Regions from separate parts of the Paenibacillus sp. F024 genome, predicted to be linked through region 3. Evidence: riboswitches for the same ligand, from Rfam matches in the RefSeq annotation. Region 3 holds a riboswitch; each other region holds the start of a gene.
The links. A riboswitch is a leader RNA that binds a small molecule or an ion and turns the genes downstream of it on or off. The one in region 3 is predicted to bind cyclic di-AMP.
Positions count from the first base shown of each region.

Region 1: another riboswitch for cyclic di-AMP. It lies ahead of ACZYR9_RS07370 (stalk domain-containing protein); the one in region 3 lies ahead of ACZYR9_RS09740 (hypothetical protein).
Region 2: another riboswitch for cyclic di-AMP. It lies ahead of ACZYR9_RS24170 (resuscitation-promoting factor); the one in region 3 lies ahead of ACZYR9_RS09740 (hypothetical protein).

Region 1 covers NZ_JBVASZ010000005.1:5,075-11,392, reverse strand. The annotation lists gene purK (5-(carboxyamino)imidazole ribonucleotide synthase) at 1-1,008, opposite strand, end outside; gene purE (5-(carboxyamino)imidazole ribonucleotide mutase) at 1,005-1,490, opposite strand; purine riboswitch at 1,648-1,749, opposite strand; gene ACZYR9_RS07375 (DUF6483 family protein) at 1,864-2,580, opposite strand; cyclic di-AMP (ydaO/yuaA leader) riboswitch at 2,732-2,885, shown strand; gene ACZYR9_RS07370 (stalk domain-containing protein) at 2,892-3,731, shown strand; gene ACZYR9_RS07365 (polysaccharide deacetylase family protein) at 3,878-4,567, shown strand; gene ACZYR9_RS07360 (hypothetical protein) at 4,686-5,156, shown strand; gene ACZYR9_RS07355 (hypothetical protein) at 5,540-5,737, opposite strand; gene ACZYR9_RS07350 (zinc-dependent alcohol dehydrogenase) at 5,769-6,318, opposite strand, start outside.
Region 2 covers NZ_JBVASZ010000040.1:9,340-15,657, forward strand. The annotation lists gene ACZYR9_RS24160 (HD domain-containing protein) at 1-1,158, shown strand, start outside; gene ACZYR9_RS24165 (TatD family hydrolase) at 1,193-1,960, shown strand; cyclic di-AMP (ydaO/yuaA leader) riboswitch at 2,185-2,369, shown strand; gene ACZYR9_RS24170 (resuscitation-promoting factor) at 2,646-3,785, shown strand; gene rnmV (ribonuclease M5) at 3,892-4,437, shown strand; gene rsmA (16S rRNA (adenine(1518)-N(6)/adenine(1519)-N(6))-dimethyltransferase RsmA) at 4,441-5,367, shown strand; gene yabG (sporulation peptidase YabG) at 5,451-6,318, shown strand, end outside.
Region 3 covers NZ_JBVASZ010000007.1:66,379-72,696, reverse strand. The annotation lists gene ACZYR9_RS09755 (glycoside hydrolase family 32 protein) at 1-313, opposite strand, end outside; gene ACZYR9_RS09750 (LacI family DNA-binding transcriptional regulator) at 571-1,548, opposite strand; gene ACZYR9_RS09745 (NAD(P)H-dependent oxidoreductase) at 1,854-2,528, shown strand; gene ACZYR9_RS09740 (hypothetical protein) at 2,725-3,051, opposite strand; cyclic di-AMP (ydaO/yuaA leader) riboswitch at 3,431-3,562, opposite strand; gene ACZYR9_RS09735 (ABC transporter substrate-binding protein) at 4,110-5,147, shown strand; gene ACZYR9_RS09730 (ABC transporter substrate-binding protein) at 5,270-6,259, opposite strand; gene ACZYR9_RS09725 (FecCD family ABC transporter permease) at 6,300-6,318, opposite strand, start outside.

The DNA.
Region 1 (6,318 bases), on a different contig from region 3:
CGGCTGTACGTGCTCGCCCAAAACGTTAACCATCACCACAGGAGTAAGCAGCGCAGTATCGCCCAGCGGAAGGTTGCAGACCGCCCGGATATGCTGCTCGAATTGCGACGTCTTGCAGGCTTCCATCGTGTAATGGCCGGAATTATGGGGCCGCGGGGCAAGCTCGTTGACGTAAAGCTCTCCGTCGGCCGTCAGGAACATCTCCACTGCGATCAGTCCGATTACGTCAAGCTCTTCTGCAATTCGCTGAGCCATCGCTTCCGCTGCCTTCAATACCGTTTCCGGCGCACGAGCCGGAACAATGGACAGATGCAAGATATTGTTCACATGCACGTTCTCGGCCGCCGGGAATACCTTAACTTCTCCCCTCGGGCTTCTGGCTGCGATAACGGAAATTTCTTTGTCGAAGCGGATAAACTGCTCCAGCACCAGCTCCGTCTTGGCCTTACTTAAAGTATCATAAGCATCCTGAACCTCTTCAAGCGTTCGGATGACCCATTGTCCTTTGCCGTCATAGCCGCCTGTCGCCGTTTTGAGCACGCAGGGTGTTCCGAACCGCACTACCGCTTCTCGCAGCTCCTCCACATTTGTGATTTCTGCATAAGGCGCTACTTTAACTCCGGCCGCTTCAATCGCACGTTTCTCGCGCAGCCGGTGCTGCGTGGTGTAAAGCAGGCGGCTTCCCTGCGGCACATAGGATTCAGCCATCAATAGAGAGGTTACTTCCGCGTCCACATTCTCGAATTCATACGTGATGACATCCGACAGCTCCGCTAATTGCCTTGCCGCCGCCGCATCATGATATTCTGCAACGATCTGACGATCCGCCACCTGTCCGCACGGTGCATCGGGTATCGGATCCAGCGTAACAAAGCGGTAGCCCATCGCTCGTCCGGCCAAAGCCAGCATCCGGCCCAGCTGCCCCCCGCCAAGGATGCCGATCGTCGCCCCCGGCGCATGAACAAACTCCGGATTGTACGCCTTGTCTGTCACATTCCCTCGTGTCATTCCAGCACGCTCTTTTCCATTACTGTCTGTGCGATGCGCTCGCGCCGCTGCGTTACTTTTTGCTGCAGCTCAGGATCGAACGACCCAAGAATCTGCGCCGCAAGAAGGCCGGCATTCGTCGCCCCGGCATGTCCGATCGCAACGGTTGCGACGGGAACGCCGCCTGGCATCTGTACGATCGACAGCAGCGAATCCATGCCGTTAAGGGTGGAGGTTTTGACCGGAACGCCGATTACCGGCAGCACCGTCTTGGCCGCCACCATACCAGGCAAGTGCGCGGCTCCGCCGGCACCCGCAATAATGACCTTCAGACCCCGCTCTTGCGCCGACGCCGCATAGTCGAACATCAGATCAGGCGTGCGGTGTGCCGAAACGACCTTCTTCTCATAAGGCACCCCCAGCTCCTCCAGCATGTCGCATGCATGCTTCATCGTCTCCCAATCCGATTGACTGCCCATAATGACCCCTACAAGAACTGACATCTGTTATCCTCCATGTCGTTTAGCATCTATAGTGAAAGTAAAAAACAAAAACGCCCATTAGATAGATACTGAACCTCTAACGCACAGTCTATCGGCAGGACGACAAGAATACCCACAAGCGCAAGCTAAGGCCATGCACCGATGTGCTGACCTTTCTATAATACCGACGCTCACTCGTAGTCCAAAAATTTAAGGTTTTCGGGTAGAAACTTTCGGGCCTTATTCCCGATGATATACGAGATTATTCGACTTTTTCCGAACGATTTTTCCATTCTCTGATACGTCTTCAGTTTACAGGCTTTAACACTGGATGTCAACTATAAAAGACGAACATTAACTAAAAAGACACAAATAATAGTTCGCATTTGGCGCCCTATTCCCTGGGATTTTGACGGATAATGACATTCTTTAATTTCTTATTCTTTAGTTCATCAAGACCGTCTTCGACCTCGGCGACTGAGAAATTACCTGCTGCCAGCCGCTCTTCTTCGACAGACCGCCAGCGCCCGTACATGCGGATCCCTTCATCCAATAGACTTGTGAATTCTTCACGAAGAGGCTCGGCGTCACTTAATTCATCTAATAAATGAAACAACACATCTTCGCTTTTGGCATACTGCCCGCAATCTTCGTAATATAAAACAAGCTTATGCATGGTATCCGTCGGCATAGGCGCACGGTTAACGAGCGCAAGCGCCGCATCAATCCGTTCTTTGAACATCTCGGCCAATTCGCCGCGGGAATCCATTTCCCTGGCGGAGAGCAGCAGGTCAAGCGCTTTTAAGCCGTCCTTACGTGCAGCGTCCGTATAGCCATGCTCTTCCTGTGCAGCGCCCTGCGCGTTCAGCATATCTCCTAAAGCCAGCACCTTTCCTTGATCGACTTCCCCGTCCTTGGAAAGAAGGGCGAGCAAATCCTTGGTAGAAAGAGCGTGAATCAGCTTCGAATTCAGTCCCAGCAATTGACGCATCGCCTGGTTCACAAGCTCAAGAGCTTCTTGCAATCGATGATTTTGCCTTGCGGACATCACTTTATGCAGCACTTCCGCCGTCTGTTCAATCAACCGCATGAGATAATCGCGTCTGTACATGAGTCTCTCTTTCCTTTCTATCCCAGACCGTGTCTTTCTTTTTATTGTACAGGATTATGCAGCATGAGGAAAATCGGAGCTAGAAGCAATTCCATTATCGGGAAATGATTGGATGATTTTATGCATTGAACCTCAATATGATCCTATGTTAGGCTTTTAAAAGCCGAATCGTGCAGCCAATCTATGTGTACGTACGGGGGACTGAGCACCATGGGGTGAATGCGCAAAGCCTTTACAGGCCGCGCTAGGGAACAACCTCTTCCCGAACCCGACAACTAACCTCGGAGGCATAAACAGGAGGGAACATAAGCATGAATTTCCGTTTCAAAAACATGCTGCTCGCATGTGTATTTGCCGTACCTGCCGTTTTAACGACAGCTTTACCCGCGCATGCGCAGCAACCTGTACGTCTGGCCGATGACGTTAAGGTACAGGTCAACGAAAAGCTCGTGGCATTCCCGGATGCACAGCCTTTCGTGGATGAGAATCAGAAGCTCCAGGTTCCCGCGAGAGCGGTTACGGACAAGCTTGGCTACGAGCTTCACTGGGAACAAGACGGTTCCCAATTCACCATTACCATGAAGAGCGACGACACATCGGTATCGCTCACGACCGGCGATCCGACGGTTATCATTAACGGAGAGCCGACTGAGATCGATAATCCTGCCAGATTCGTAGACGGACGCGTCTATGTCCCTTTTCGGCTGATCTCCGACACGTTCGGAATCAAAACACAATGGGACAAAGTCAACCGGATTGCGATTCTTAGCATGGACGGGCAATATCACGCTCCAGCGTGGTACCGTCCGGTTAACAAGGTGCCGACTTACTCCAAAATCGTTGAAGCCAAAGCTACGGCATATACCGCGTCTGCCGATGAGAACGGCGGTTATGCAGGAATCGATTATATGGGCAACCCGCTTCGTCTGGGTACCATTGCCGTAGATCCGTCCGTTATACCGCTCGGCTCCAAGGTGTATGTGGAGGGCTATACGTATGACGGTCTTCCTGCCGGCGGAATGTACGCCACGGCCACCGATACAGGAGGTGCGGTAAAAGGCAACCGCATTGACATTTTCCTGCCGGAGAGCAAGAGTAAAGCAAGAACGTTCGGGATTCAACAAGTTAAAGTTTACGTACTAGGCTCGTAATCATATTTGATTCTCATCTGCAGCCAAAAAAAAGCAGTCGTCTCTTCCGAGACGACTGCTTTTTTTTGGCTGCCGGAGCTGTCGCATATTTTTGTTCCGGCGACCAAAACCTAAGCGAGTCATGTCAGAACGGAGGTCGAAATGTTATGCATCACAGCGTACGTCTACTTATGCTTTGTTTGGTACTCCTCTTTCTTACCGGTGGCGCCCCTCCTAGCAGTGAAGTCATCTCGAACGTGGAGACGGATCAGAAGCTGATCGCTCTCACGTTTGATGACGGGCCGAATCCGGTGTATACGCCGCAAATTTTGGATTTGCTCAAGCAATACGGTGCTAAAGGCACGTTTTTCGTGATCGGCAAACGCGTACAAATGTACCCGGCTATCGCTATTCGCGAGGTAAACGAAGGTCACGAAATCGCCAACCACACATTTGATCATCATTACTTAAAAAACTATCCCCCGGAACGTCTCGTACAAGAGATCCGTCAAACGCAGGAGGTCATATTCGATATCACGGAACAAATGCCGCATGTGTTCCGTCCCCCCGGAGGTTTTTATAACGATGCGCTGCTTCAATCCGTAAAAGACGATAAGCTGACGGTCGTGATGTGGTCATGGTATCAGGACACGCAGGATTGGAAGAAGCCGGGGGTGGACAAAATCGTCCGGCAGGTTCTGAGCAACGTACACAACGGAGATATCATATTGTTCCACGATCTGCAGGGAGATTGTACCCAGACCGTGGAGGCGCTCAAACGAATTTTGCCCGAACTGACACAGCAGGGCTATCGATTTGTCACGGTATCCGATTTGATCGCCCAAACCCGTAAGTAATGCCTTGTTATATGTTTTTCAAATGGATGTGCACTCAAAATTTGATCGTGATGCAGCCTGTCCTATGATATAATCAACTGGAACTTGGAATACATTAATCGATGTTATGAGGGATATCATGCTTTCTTTTGAAGAAAAACGCGCCGTTGTGGAATCTTTCCAGGATCTGGAACCTAAAACGGTATCCTTGGGCCGAATCAATTATCATTATGAGAAAAGCGCCTATGATAAAAAGATCGTCGTTTATCATTTGCATCCTAACGGCAACGGCTTTGTCTACGCCGGCCTTCTGCACGATTACGAAAAGGATAACAAAGGCTTGGTGAATATTCGTGATTTCTCCAAGGAACAGCTTCAAGCGATCATCGAAGCATCCATCCGCTCTCTCTCCCCTAGAACTACCGAGGAACAGGCCATTATAGGAGATGCGAAAGAAGAACGATGGATCGGTCCGGATAACCAGACGCTTGTGCTGCTTGAAGAAGACGAAATATGGTATGTATACACAGGTCTTAACCTGGAGTCCGCTTTTGAAACCTATGACGAGGCGATCGAATATCTTCGCGAGGAAGGCTTTACACGTTTGTAGCCCTATCATTCCAGGACTTAGCGACCGTTAAGGCACCTCATTCCTTTCGGGATGAGGTGTTTTTGATTTCTATCGTTACATTTTTCTTTTCTTTTTTGATAGAATGCAGTTGTTCATGATATGGGGAAGGAAAGAAGACCGGTGCCGGGTGACTATAAAAAACAAGATGCCTATTTGAGAAGCATGGCGCTTTAGGCATTGAACAGGAAACGGTCGAAGAAACAGATCATTACATGATGATAAAGCAGTTCCTGCTTGGCCGGGAACGGATGCTTAAGGAACTGTTTGCAGAGGTGGATTAACGTTCAAAAATAGGGAAAAAGCAGGTATGCTTTATTTCTAAAGGACGCCTGCTCTTGTTGCATTTTGAATTTTCGTTGGGATCAGATGGGCTTGCCATTCTTCTTCGTATTAAATCTTCCGCTTCGATTATCAATGGCCCCCGGCTGGTTGCCTACGGGAGGATCGATTTGTACCGCTTCATTTGTTGTCCTCGTATGATGCAAATCTGTGGCTCCTGCCATATGAGTGCCTAACTCTGCCAGCTCTTCATTGTCGTTGTTATTCTGAACTTTGTTCATAAATTAATTCCTCCTCGAATACGGTTTGGATTTAGGGCTTTAATACGACTTTAATGCAGTTATCCTTCTTCTCGTCAAAAAGCTCATACATCCGTTCGGCCTCCGTTAATGGCACGCGATGAGTAATGATGTCCGTCGGATCGAATTTGTTTTGCTTAATCATTTGATACAGCTCAGGCATATAATGGATCACCGGTGCCTGACCCATTTTTAAGACGATATTTCGGGCAAATAAATCTCCCAAAGGAAACGCATTGTAGCGCATTCCATATACACCGATTAATTGAATGGTTCCTGTCTTCTTTACGCACTGGGTTGCGATAGTGATTGCTCCCATGGAGCCTCCTTGCAGCTTCAGTGCCGTTTCCACCAATTCGAGCGTAGTCATTTTTCCATCCATGCCTACGCAATCAATAACCACCTCTGCCCCGCCGCTCGTTATCTCCTTTAGATGATTACCGATATTCTCCTCCTGCTCAAAATTAACCGTCTCTACACGATTGATCCGCTTTGCATGCTCCAGCCGATAAGGGATGTAATCGACGGCAATGACTCGCTTCGCTCCTTTTAGCCAAGCAAAC
Region 2 (6,318 bases), on a different contig from region 3:
CTCGGCACATGCTTTCTGACTTTTCACGGGGCAGAGCACAGTCGGTTTTCTCATTCACTTGGCGTTTATGAAGTCACACGTAAAATCATATCCCAGTTTGAGCGGAATCAATACGAGGATTGGCCGAAAGAGGAGCGGCTGCTTTGCTTATGCGCCGCTTTGCTGCATGACGTTGGACACGGGCCGTTCTCTCATTCAATCGAAAAAACGTTCGGCACTCACCACGAAGAATGGTCGTGCCGAATTGTTCTGGGAGATACAGAAGTCAATCAAGTGCTGCGTCGCGTCTCTCCGGCCTTCCCTCAGCAAGTGGCCGACGTCATCTCCAAAACCTATCACAAAGAGATCGTCGTGAGTCTTGTATCCAGCCAATTGGATGCGGACCGGATGGATTATTTGATTCGAGACGCTTATTTTACCGGGGTCAATTACGGTACCTTTGATTTAGACCGTATATTGCGGGTTATGCGTCCGTATCAAGGTCATATTGTAGTCAAAGAGAGCGGCATGCATGCTGTCGAAGATTATTTGATGTCACGCTACCAAATGTATTGGCAGGTTTATTTTCACCCGGTAACCCGCAGTGCTGAAGTGGTGCTCCAAAACATTTTTCAAAGAGCCAAAAAGCTTTATGAAGAAGGATATTGGTTTCAATTCATGATTGCGCCTCTCCATAAGCTGTTTAAACAGCAGCTGTCGGTCGACGAATATTACTTTTTGGATGAAGCGTTTATGCAAACGGTACTGCTGCAGTGGTCCATGGAAGAGGATCCGATTTTATCCGATTTGTGCTCCCGGTTTTTACAGCGGCGGTTGTTCAAATATATAACGCTTGAGCGTTCTGATACCCGACTGTCCGATCAATTGGGAGGCCTGATGCGAAGCCTTGGAATCGACCCCGATTATTACCTGAAAATTGATTTCCCATCGGATCTGTCGTATGATGTGTACCGTCCCGGCGAACAGGATGAAAAGCTGCCTATCCTGCTGCTGGATTCCAAAAACACGCTGTCGGAAATCTCCCGGAAATCAGAGATTGTCCGCTCGATCAGCGGTATTCATATGGGTAAATTCCATTTGTATTACCCTGAAGAATTGCTGCTGAATCATGTGCAGGAATTGGACGCTGATGTTCGCATCCTGTTAGGTCTGTCCTAACTCACATTAACGTAATGGTGAAAAGGAGATTGTTATGTTAATCGACACCCATGTGCACTTAAACGTGCAAGCTTTCGATGAAGATCGACACGAAGTGATCGCAAGGGCAAGAGAGAACGGAATTGGTCGAATGATCAATGTCGGCTTTAATCGGGAAACCATTCCCAGCTCGATCGCCTTGGCGGAAAAATATGACTTTATCTATTCGACCGTAGGTTGGCATCCGACGGACGCAAAGGATATGACCCCAGAGGATTTGGAATGGATCGAATCGCTTTGCCGGCATGAGAAGGTAGTAGCCATTGGAGAAATCGGTCTGGATTACTATTGGGACACGTCTCCCAAGGATGTACAAGCCCGAGTGTTTCGTGAACAAATCCGGCTCGCGCGAAAGCTCGGCATGCCGATCGTCATCCACAACCGGGATGCGCATCACGACGTTGTGCAAATTCTGCGCGAGGAGAAGGCGGCGGAGGTCGGCGGGGTGATGCATTGTTTCTCCGGAAGCTGGGAAACAGCCAAAATGTGCCTGGACATGAATTTCTATATCTCTTTTGGCGGACCGGTCACCTTTAAGAATGCAAAGCAGCCCAAGGAAGTGCTGGAAAAGGTTCCGCTGGACCGGCTGCTCATTGAAACGGACGCGCCTTACCTAGCTCCGCATCCGTATCGCGGAAAGCGAAATGAGTCGTCTTATGTTCGTCTTGTAGCCGAGACGGCAGCCCAAATCAAAGGGATCTCGCTGGAAGAATTGGCTGAAATTACATCCAAGAATGCCGTTTCAGTTTTCGGTATAAAGTGAATTTTCACACAAAATAGGACATGCCATTTTTTATCCAAAACAAGATAATCGAAGAAAACAGGATGAAAAACTATAAGCATCCAAGAGAAAGATGGTTTTGGTTCAATAAATTCTGAAAAATAATCAAAAATGATTATAATTCAAGCTTTTTTTCAAAGTTTGTATACTTTACAATTCAAGCCTTCGCATCGTACACTCAATATTAACTTCATACGATTGCCAAATTTCCAACATCGCTGAGTTCCGTAAGGGAACGGGGGAACCGCATCGCGGATATCACAGCGCTAGGCTGTTGATAGATGGGATGTTATTTTGGGGTGAATCTTGGGGCAGGAAGCTGCTCCCGAGTAGGGCGACTCTCAAGTCCGAATCCGTCAGCTAACCTCGTAAGCGTCTAGAGAGAGGTAACATTTGTCGTCGGCTTAACTTTTCATTTTCGGAAAATGAGAAAAGTCACGGGAAGGTTCCTCTTCTCCGCTGACTTTTTTTGTTTCCCCCGTCATTGGGATAAATGTCCAAGCCGGTTCATAAAATACAATTCCAGGAGGTCGATTTAGGCAAGTGCGGTTCTGATAGCCGTTGAAGCAAACGTTGGTAATTGGAGAAGAATAAACTTTACCATAGTCGCGTCAGATCAAATCATGCATAACACTCGGATGGCGGGGCTTTAAGGAGGACCGAACAAGTGGGAGTTGTGACACCAGAACAAACCCATGAAAGACGATCATCCAGCTTGTCCTTCGCATTGCGATGGAAGCATGAAAACTTGCGTATGATATCGATCATTGCACTCATATTATTCGCTATGACTTTCATGTTTTTGATCATGTATTACGGTACGTCAATCAAAAGCGTATCGGTGGTTGTAGACGGGAAAGAGCAAACTTTCCAAACGAGAGAAACAGTTCTGCAGCACATTCTGGATGAGCAAGGCATCTCTGTCGGAGAGCACGACCGTGTGTCGCATTCTTTGGAGGCTTCGATGGAATCGGGAGACCGAGTCATTATCGAGAAAGCCATGCCAGTACAATTGACAGACGGTGGACAAACAAAAACCGTATATACGACAGGGGAAACGGTGGAGCAGCTATTTGCGGATCAGAAGATCACGCTAAATGAGCTCGATAAGGTGACTCCCGCTTTAGATTCGGCGATAGACGAAAACAGCGAAGTCAAAATTGTCCGTGTTAAGAAAGATATCGAGGAAATCAAAGAACCGATCGCCTTCGAAACGGTGAAAAAGACGGAGCCGAAGCTGATCAGGGGCAAAGAACAGGTTGTTCAAGAGGGGCAAGAGGGAGTTCTGCTCAAAAAGAAAGAAAAAGTATATGAAGACGGTGTGCTCGTATCCGAACAGATCGTTGACGAAAAGGTTCAAGCTGAAAGTGTACAAAGGATTATTGCGGTCGGAACGAAGAATCCGGTAGTGACATTATCTTCGTCTTCGCCGACATTGGAGCAGTTGACCAAAAACGGAGTGAAATTTGACGTTAAACAGGTCATCAATAACGTGAAACTGACTGCGTACAGCGCGGGGCCGGCTTCCACAGGAAAGGATCCCGATCATCCGCAGTATGGAATCACGGCGTCAGGTGCGAGAGTAACGGAAGGTCGCACGATTGCAGTCGATCCAAAGGTTATTCCAATGGGCTGGTGGGTTTATATTGAAGGGCTGGGCTTCCGCAGAGCGGAAGACACCGGCAGCGCAGTCAAAGGGAATAAAATCGACGTTTATTTCGAAAGCCATGACTATGCCGTACGCTTCGGTACCAAACAAGGAGCAACCGTATATGTCATTGGTCCTAAGAAGCCGTCGGTTGATTAAGGATGGGCAATTAGGGCAGACTCATCATATATAGAACAGTTCAAGAAGAGGTACGGCTGACGTCCCTCTTCTTTTCTCTTGTTACGAAAGAAGGTACAATGGATTCATGATCAAAGAGATTATTGTGGTTGAAGGCAAGGACGATACGGTTGCGATCAAACGGGCTGTCGAAGCGGAAACGATCGAAACCGGCGGTTCGGCAATCAATAAAGAGGTGCTAAAGCGCATCCGGCTTGCGCAGGAACGCAGGGGCGTGATCATTTTTACCGACCCCGATCATGCAGGTGAACGGATACGCAAAATCATCGCCAGAGAAGTGCCGGGCTGCAAGCATGCATTCCTGACACAGGAGGAGGCCAAGAGCCGTGGCGACATCGGAGTAGAGAATGCATCGGTTGAAGCGATTCGCTTAGCGCTCGCTAACGTGCGAACGGATTATATGGCACAAGATTCGGATATTGAATGGGACGATCTGATGGAAGCCGGGCTAATCGTTCATCCGGCCGCAGCGGCCAGAAGGCTCGAAATGGGCAGACGCCTTGGTATCGGATATTGTAACGGAAAGCAGTTTTATCATCGCTGCCGCATGTTTCAAATTACAAGAGAAGAATTTGAGGCGGCACGGCGGTATTTGGATGAAAATGAGGGATAAGCCATGAATACCAATCACAATACAGATTCGGCGGGTGCAGGACAAGCGTCTTGGGAGGACATCGCTTCGCCGAAAAGAACCAAGGAACTGATGCAGAAGTTCGGCTTCACCTTGAAGAAAAGCTTAGGTCAAAACTTTCTCATCGATCATAATATTTTACATAAAATCGTCGCTGCCGCGGAGTTGACTCCTCAAAAGGGGGCGTTGGAAATCGGTCCCGGAATCGGGGCCTTGACACAGCAGCTTAGCAAGGCGGCAGGTCGGGTTGTGGCCGTTGAAATTGACCAAAGACTGCTGCCGATGCTCGAAGAGACACTATCCCCCTATCCTCAGACCACCGTAATCCACGGCGACGTGCTGAAGGTGGACTTAAAGGAGCTTTTCGAGAAGCTTTTTCAAGACGTCCCGCAGGTTAGTGTAGTCGCCAATCTCCCTTATTATGTGACCACTCCGATTATCATGAAGCTGCTTGAAGAAAAGCTGCCGCTCGAGAATATCGTAGTCATGATTCAGAAGGAAGTGGCCGATCGGATGGCTGCAAAGCCTGGGGGCAAAGAGTATGGCAGTCTTAGTATTGCGGTTCAGTATTACTGTATCCCCGAAGTCATAGCCATCGTCCCGCGCACTGTTTTTATCCCGCAGCCGAATGTAGATTCCGCCGTCATTCGGTTGAAGGTGAGGGAGAAGCCGCCGGTCGATGTGGATGATGAGGAATTTTTCTTTGAAGTGGTGCAAGCCAGCTTCGTGCAGCGGCGCAAAACGATATATAACAATCTGGCCGCGAAATATTTCACCAAGGAAACGAAGAGCAGCCTGGAAGCCATTCTACAAGCATCAGGCATCGAACCCTCCCGCCGAGGAGAAACCTTGTCTATGGCAGAATTTTCGGTATTAAGCCGGAATCTTGCCAAAGCCCTAAGCTCCAGTTAAATCTCGATATTGGGCTATATGGGCGAATCGCCTGCACCATTTGCCTATCCTCGCCATACGATAGACGAGGAGGCGATGCAGCCATGAAACAGGGAGACCTGGTCACTCGTAAGTCGTATGGCGGTGACATTGTTTTCAAAATACAAGAAATCGTGCAGCGGCAGGCGGTGCTTCGTGGAGTGGAGCTTCGGCTCTTGGCAGATGCTCCGCTTTTCGATTTGGAACCCGTTCCTCAGCTTGATCCTTTTCAATATTCGGGTACGCTACGACCGAAATGGATCGATGCCATGAGGCGAACGAATGCTTCTCAAATCCAAGCCGACCCCTACCAAACCGATAGCTGGGGAGCAAATACAATCCCGGGTGCAGCCCCCCATTCGCGATCGGATTATTTTGACGTGCCGGGTAAAGTGCTGCACTTGGATGGCGATCCGGTCTATTTGCGCAAATGCATGGCTTTATATGGAGAGCTCCGGGTTCCGGCAGAAGGATATTATGTGACGGAGGCCCATATGGCCGATGCGCTCTATCGCCTGCTGCCGCAAATCCAGCCCGATATTGTAGTTGTGACCGGACATGACGGTATTCTAAAGCAGCGGAGTTCGGGCGATGTGTCCGCGCTTAGCAGCTATAAAAATTCGCATAATTTCGTCAATGCGGTGCGCATCGCCAGACAATATGAAAAAAACCGTGATGCATTGACCATTATTGCCGGTGCCTGCCAATCCCATTTTGAAGCGCTGCTGCAGGCCGGCGCCAATTATGCCAGCTCCCCGGCCCGCGTATTGATTCACGCGCTTGATCCGCTGTGTGTGGCGGCTAAAGTCGCTTACACGCCCATTCGCGATACGGTGAATATAGTAGATGTCATCGGGCTTACGCACAGCGGTTTGGAAGGGCTCGGCGGGATCGAATCACGAGGCAGCTATCGACGAGGTGTACCCAAAATTC
Region 3 (6,318 bases):
CCAAAGCAACCGGAAGGTACTCCCATTTGATGAGATCCCGGCTTACGGCATGCCCCCAATGCATAGGTCCCCATACCGGCCGGTAAGGGAAGTGCTGGTAAAACAGGTGGTACTGTCCATGATAGTAAACAAATCCGTTCGGATCGTTCATCCAGCCAAATTCACTCATGAGATGATAATGCAGCCTATAATCCGAACGAAGGAGATGTTTATTTTCAGCAATAAAACGGTCGGCTTTATTTGTAGTGTAAAGAATATTGCATCCTACCCTTACTTTTAATTTGATGGAGCCCTTTATAACGTCTTGAATCATGCGCCTATGGCAAACAAAATCATCCTGAAGAACGATTCATTCCTTCAGCACTATTGATTAGCCAAAAGTTACATAGGATTAATCGCTTACAGATCGAATTATAAACGGCATAAATGTTTATGTCAAACGTTTGACATACCAATCCTTTTACATGAACATCTTAGCCATTCGTATAGCAAAAGGACCAGGCTGTGCAATATATCAGCCAGGTCCTTCTACTAATTCTACCGTACTTAAACACTCTATTTTTAAGATTGTTAAGTAGTGGCTCTTTCCACCAGCTCAACTTCCAATACGTGCTTTTTTTCCAAAGGCTCTCCGTCCATTTGCTTGCGAATCAGCTCCACGGCCAAACGGCCGATCTCACTGATGGGCTGTCTTACGGTGGTTATGGCGGGCGTCAACCATGAAGCGGCATTCACATCATCATATCCGATGATGCGTACCTCGTCCGGAATGCGCTTTGCGGATCTGCCGCATTCCTTCACGGCAAATGCCGCGATAATGTCACTGGCCGCAAAAATACCGTCAATATCGGGATGCTCGAGGAATAAAGAACGAATAATACGCTCATACTGCCCTTGATCGAATACATTCATATCGGTCTGAAGGATCACATGCTCTATCGCATGTTTGGAAGCAACCTGTTCAAACGCCACGCTTCTTTGGTTCGCAAGCAGCTCAAGCTCCAAATTGCCGCAGATATGCGCGATTTTTTTGCACCCTTTGCGAATCAACAGCTCGGTTGCCAGTTTTCCTCCTTTATAATTGTCCGAAGAAATAAAAGGAATACTATCCCCCATTTTTCTGTCAATCGTGACCAAGGGTGAACGCAGGCTCATGTATTCTTCCACTTCCAGGGTATGGCTGCCCATAATAATGCCATCCACCCGATTGCGCTTCAGCATCTCGATATAATCTTTTTCTTTCACAGGGTCCAAATGCGAATTGCAGAGCAGGACCTTGAAGCCATTCTGATAAGCATGATATTCCACATGATTCGCAAGCTCTGAGAAAAAAGGATGTGAGACGTCAGGAATGATCAAACCGATGATGTTGGACTGCTTGCGCAGCAGTGAACGCGCAATCTCGTTTGGTTGATATGCCAGTTCATCCATCGATTGATACACTTTGCTGCGAGTCGCCTCGCTGATATAACCCCGGTTGTTCAGCACGCGCGATACGGTCGTTACCGATACGCCTGCCTTCTTTGCCACATCATGAATAGTCGCCATAACTACCTCTTATCACGGTTTAAGGATGGTTTTATATATCAGAACTATATCTTAATGATTGCAGCTTCACAAGGCAAGTATTAAAGATACACACATGTGGACAACTTAATTTGTGGATATGTTAACACAATCGAAAAAATAGTTGTACAGTGTGAATAAAATGATTGTTAATGATGTGGATAAGATTGTGGATAAAAAGCCGAACCTATCTCATGAACTCATGGACGGCTTCGAGAATTCAGAAGGACCGGACAAATGTGGTATGATAAAAAGATCACGAAAAGCAAGAAAGGAAGGACTACGCCATGAACCAGACGACGACGAAAAAGCAAGACATACTGGATGCCTTTTATTTCAGACATGCTACCAAACAATTCGACCCGACGAAAACCATTTCCGATGAGGATTTTCAGTTTATTCTGGAAACCGGAAGATTATCCCCAAGCTCCGTCGGCTTTGAGCCTTGGAAATTCCTGATCGTTCAGGACGAAGCTTTGAGAGAAAAGTTAAAAAAGGTGTCCTGGGGAGCACAGGGACAGCTTCCGACGGCCAGTCATTTCATGATCATTCTTGCCCGGAGAAACGTAAGATACGATTCCGACTATGTATACAACCTTTGTAAAAATGTAAAGAAGATGCCACCTGAAACATTGGAACGCATCCCGACCGTATATCGAAAATTCCAGGAATCGGATCTTCATTTGCTTGATAATGAGCGAACCTTGTTCGATTGGGCCTGCAAGCAAACCTATATCGCCCTTGCCAACATGATGACCGCGGCGGCTCTGATCGGGATTGATTCCTGTCCCATTGAAGGCTTCGATTTTGATGAGGTGCACAAGATTCTCGATGAGGAAGGACTGCTGGAAAACGGAAATCTGGACATATCGGTCATGGCCGCATTCGGATACCGCGCCCAAGACCCGCATCGTCCGAAGTCAAGACAAAACCTGGAGGATATTGTTCAGTGGATTAAATAAACCGGCGCAACAAGCGCCTCCCGGATCGCGCATTGCGATTCGGGAGGCGCTTGTTTATTATCTCAAGATGATATGATTTGGAGCCAACCAAGGTTCGGATACTGCTGCGTATGCTTTCCTCCGCTTCAGGTGCAAGCGGGGGCGGCAATCCGAAATTGAGAAAAGTAAAAACTTCTTATCACCGATTCGAATAAAATTATAAGACCGATTTCACGGCTTGCCACAAAGCGTCGCATAGCTCGCGAGCCTTCACTTCAAGACTTGAAGTCTGGATCAGCCATTCATTGGACAGGTTGTCAACCCGAAGGGAACTATCGTATTGGTGCAAATAAGCCATCATTTGTCCTATCGTTAATAACGGAAGCGCCTTCTCTTTCTGAAAACCGTCCATGTAATAGATCATCTCTTCTTGTCCGGCAAAGAAAATGTATTCCCCTTCTTCCGGAGTCCATTGTTGACGCAGCTTATCTTCTTGTTCTTTGGAAAGCTGCTGCAAATGAGCGGAAGTAATTCTCTGCATCATGGCATGTTCCTCTCGTGGGGCTCTATTTTCTTACTTTTTCGTTTATCCAAAACCTCTTCTTTGGTAGGAACAGTGAATTCACTTTTAGGCCGGGTCCACCCATCGTCACAATAACAAAAACCCTGTTCATCCTTATATAAAATTTCGACGACTTTTCCATCTTTGGTTTTCATGATCATGACTTCATGGCATCTCCTTTTTAAAGAAGAGCTTCGTCTTAACCGGCTCCTCCTTTAAAAATCTCCACATCAAAAAACCCGCAATTAGCAGCATGATCGCATTTGCGTTTAACGATCAACAGCTATATGGCGGGTCTAAAAAACAAAAAAGACCCGTTATACGGGTCCACGTTACCGAGCATTCGTACAAAACAACGAATTGTGACCCATCCAACTGCTGACGAGGTTAGCTGCCGGGCTCGGGAAAGATGGTTCCCTACAATCTATTGATTCGCCCCAGAAAATTGGTTCCCCCGCTTTCCGATGACTCGGAAATTAAGCGTAATAATATAATACCCAATAGTTAAATATTCGTCAATCAAAGAAAACTTTTATTTCTATTTATGATAATATTTAACAAATTCACTCCCTGAGAACCTGCCTGTTCTTGACCATGCAAGTGCCCCATCGATTCGTCCGCTCCACCCACTTGCATTCGCCGCTACAAAGATGCCGACCTCAATACAAAGGCGGTTAGTAATCCGTCAGAAGAGACTCTTCCTTCATATCCGGCCTTTTTCCCATTTATAAATCCGGCTCTGTTCCTTGGCTTAAACCTTTCTTAAAAATCACCCGCAAAAATATTGACAATGATTCTCATTGTCATTTAATATAAAAGAGTTCCTTCACCATCTTTCTCCAGATACTCGGAACTTTGAGGGCATGCGCATGTACGCTCCAGATTCGTTATATCAACGTTCTGTCGGCTATCTCATTGGAACGCCCTTGGACTCCGATATTCGAGACTTTCCCGTTTTAATGGCTGTAAAAAGTTGTTGATCGGGAATGGATAAAGGACGGCAGACAGCAGCAGATTTAGAATTCAAGGAGTCGATCTATTTGTTAACCCTGTTTAAGAAAAGCTTTGTTAGTCTACTGGCACTCGTCATCCTCTCTGTTTTGGCGCTAACGGGATGCGGCGCGAATCAAACAGCAAGCCCTGGTCCAAATCCAGCTGAGTCTACCCCCGCAGCCGAACCCGCAACAAACGCGGTTATCCGAATCGGGTATATTAATATTATTTCAATGGCACCGGCGATTATTGCAGAAAAGCAAAAGCTCATGGAAGCGCAAGGCATCAAAGCTGAGTTTTATCCTTTTGCCAACGGTCCTGATCTCAACAAAGCTTTATCTTCCGGCAAGCTCGACTTTGCCTATACCGGTATTCCCGTTGCCGTGAATTGGGCTTCACGCGGTGCGGATATTGAGGTCATCGCCAAAGTCGGAGACGGTACATTCGGTCTGTTAGCTAAAGAAAATCCGGCATCCTCCCAAGACTTTGTTTTTAAAGGCAAAAAGATCGGATTTTTAGGAAAAGGCACAGGCTCTGATATTCTTCTGCGCGGTTTCTTATTGCCGGAGGAAAAGCTGGATGATACCTCTGTACATCTCATGGAAATGCCGTTCAACAATATGGAGCAAGCCATCAACAACAATACGGTGGATGCGGCTCTCTCCAGCGAACCGTTCGTTACCTTCGCCGAATTGCGTGGATTAAAGGTCGTTAAAGAACTGCCGGACCCTGCGATCGTTGTTCTGGTTCACAAAACCTTTGCCAAAGACCATGAAGATTTAGTGGAAAAGTTCATGCAGGGACATCTGGCCTCCATTGCTTATATGAACGAGCACAAGAAGGAATCGGCGGAAATTCTCTCCAAATCGTTCAATGTCCCGGAAATTAAAGCGGCGGATGGAAAAACCCGGACTCCTGCCGAAGTCATGGAAATCGCTTTGACGAAGCATCAGTTTGCAGCCCGGTTTACGGATAGCGATTTTGCGTTCTATCAGCAAATTGCCGATGCGAATCATCGTTTGAAGCTGATCGATCAACCTCTGGACATCAAAACCATCATGAATTTGACCTGGATTAAACCGTAACGAATACCTTTGAAGACACACTTTACACCATGGAAGATCCATTCATAGAATCATAAAAGGCCGCGTCATAAGTCATTTCGGATGACTTGTGGCGCGGCCTTTATTTCAGCCGGACAAAACCGTTATTTTTGATTTTGCTTCACGATGAGATCGACCAGAACGTCGAGCTGCTTCTCTAAATTGAGCCCGTCGGTCATCCAGAATTGTTTATAATCCAAATAATAAACGTGGTTATGCTTCACAGCGGGAAGGGTTTTCCAAACGGCTCCATTCGCCACTTCCTTTGCCCGTTCAGCTCCACCGTCCGGTTCGTATACCGTAATAAACATATGATCGGCGGCAAAGTCGGGCAGTACCTCCAAGGAAATGTCTTTTCCTTTGCCATCCGGGAAGATTTCCTTTGCTATTTTGTCCTGAGGCTTGTATTTGAACATCTCGAACAGATTGTAGCCCGCATCGCGTGTTTGGGGCCATACCCAAAGGTTTTTTGCCCAAATGGAGTAGCTTCCTACCGTTTCGTCCGGACCGATGATGCCGTTTAATTTGGCCTTCGCTTCTTCAGCCTTTTGCTTATATCGGGCAATGAAGGCTTCCGCTTCTTTTTCTTTGCCAAGCAGCATTCCGAAGGTTTTCACTTCTTCAAGGGGGTCCCCGCCATCCAGGACCACGGAAGGAAGCGCCACGGTAGGAGCGATTTTTTTCAGCTGCTCAACCGTTTCAGACGGTAAATACGTCGGCACAATAATTAAATCCGGATTCAGCTCCAGTACCTTCTCAACGGATACGTCCCCGACATCGGCTACGCCTTCAAGCTCCTTCTTCAGAAGAACGGAATTGTTTAAAGCGATCGAACCGGCGCCAACCGGTTTGACCCCGAGCGCGAGCAGATCTCCCAAGAATGTAATGGCAGCGATTCGCTCCGGATGAACCGGTACTTCAATGTCTCCATTGGCCGCTTTAAATATCTTCGTATTTTTGCCGTCCTCAGAGGATGAACCGTCGGCCTGCCCCGACGGAGCGCCCGACGGCCCGGATCCCGCTTGACCGCCGCAGGCTGTGAGAACCATCATAAGCAATATCAGCAGGCTGAGGATCAGCTTCTTTTTTTTCATCAAAAACACAACATTTCCCTCCATATATCCAAGATAATTTTCAAGACTTCGCATGCGCC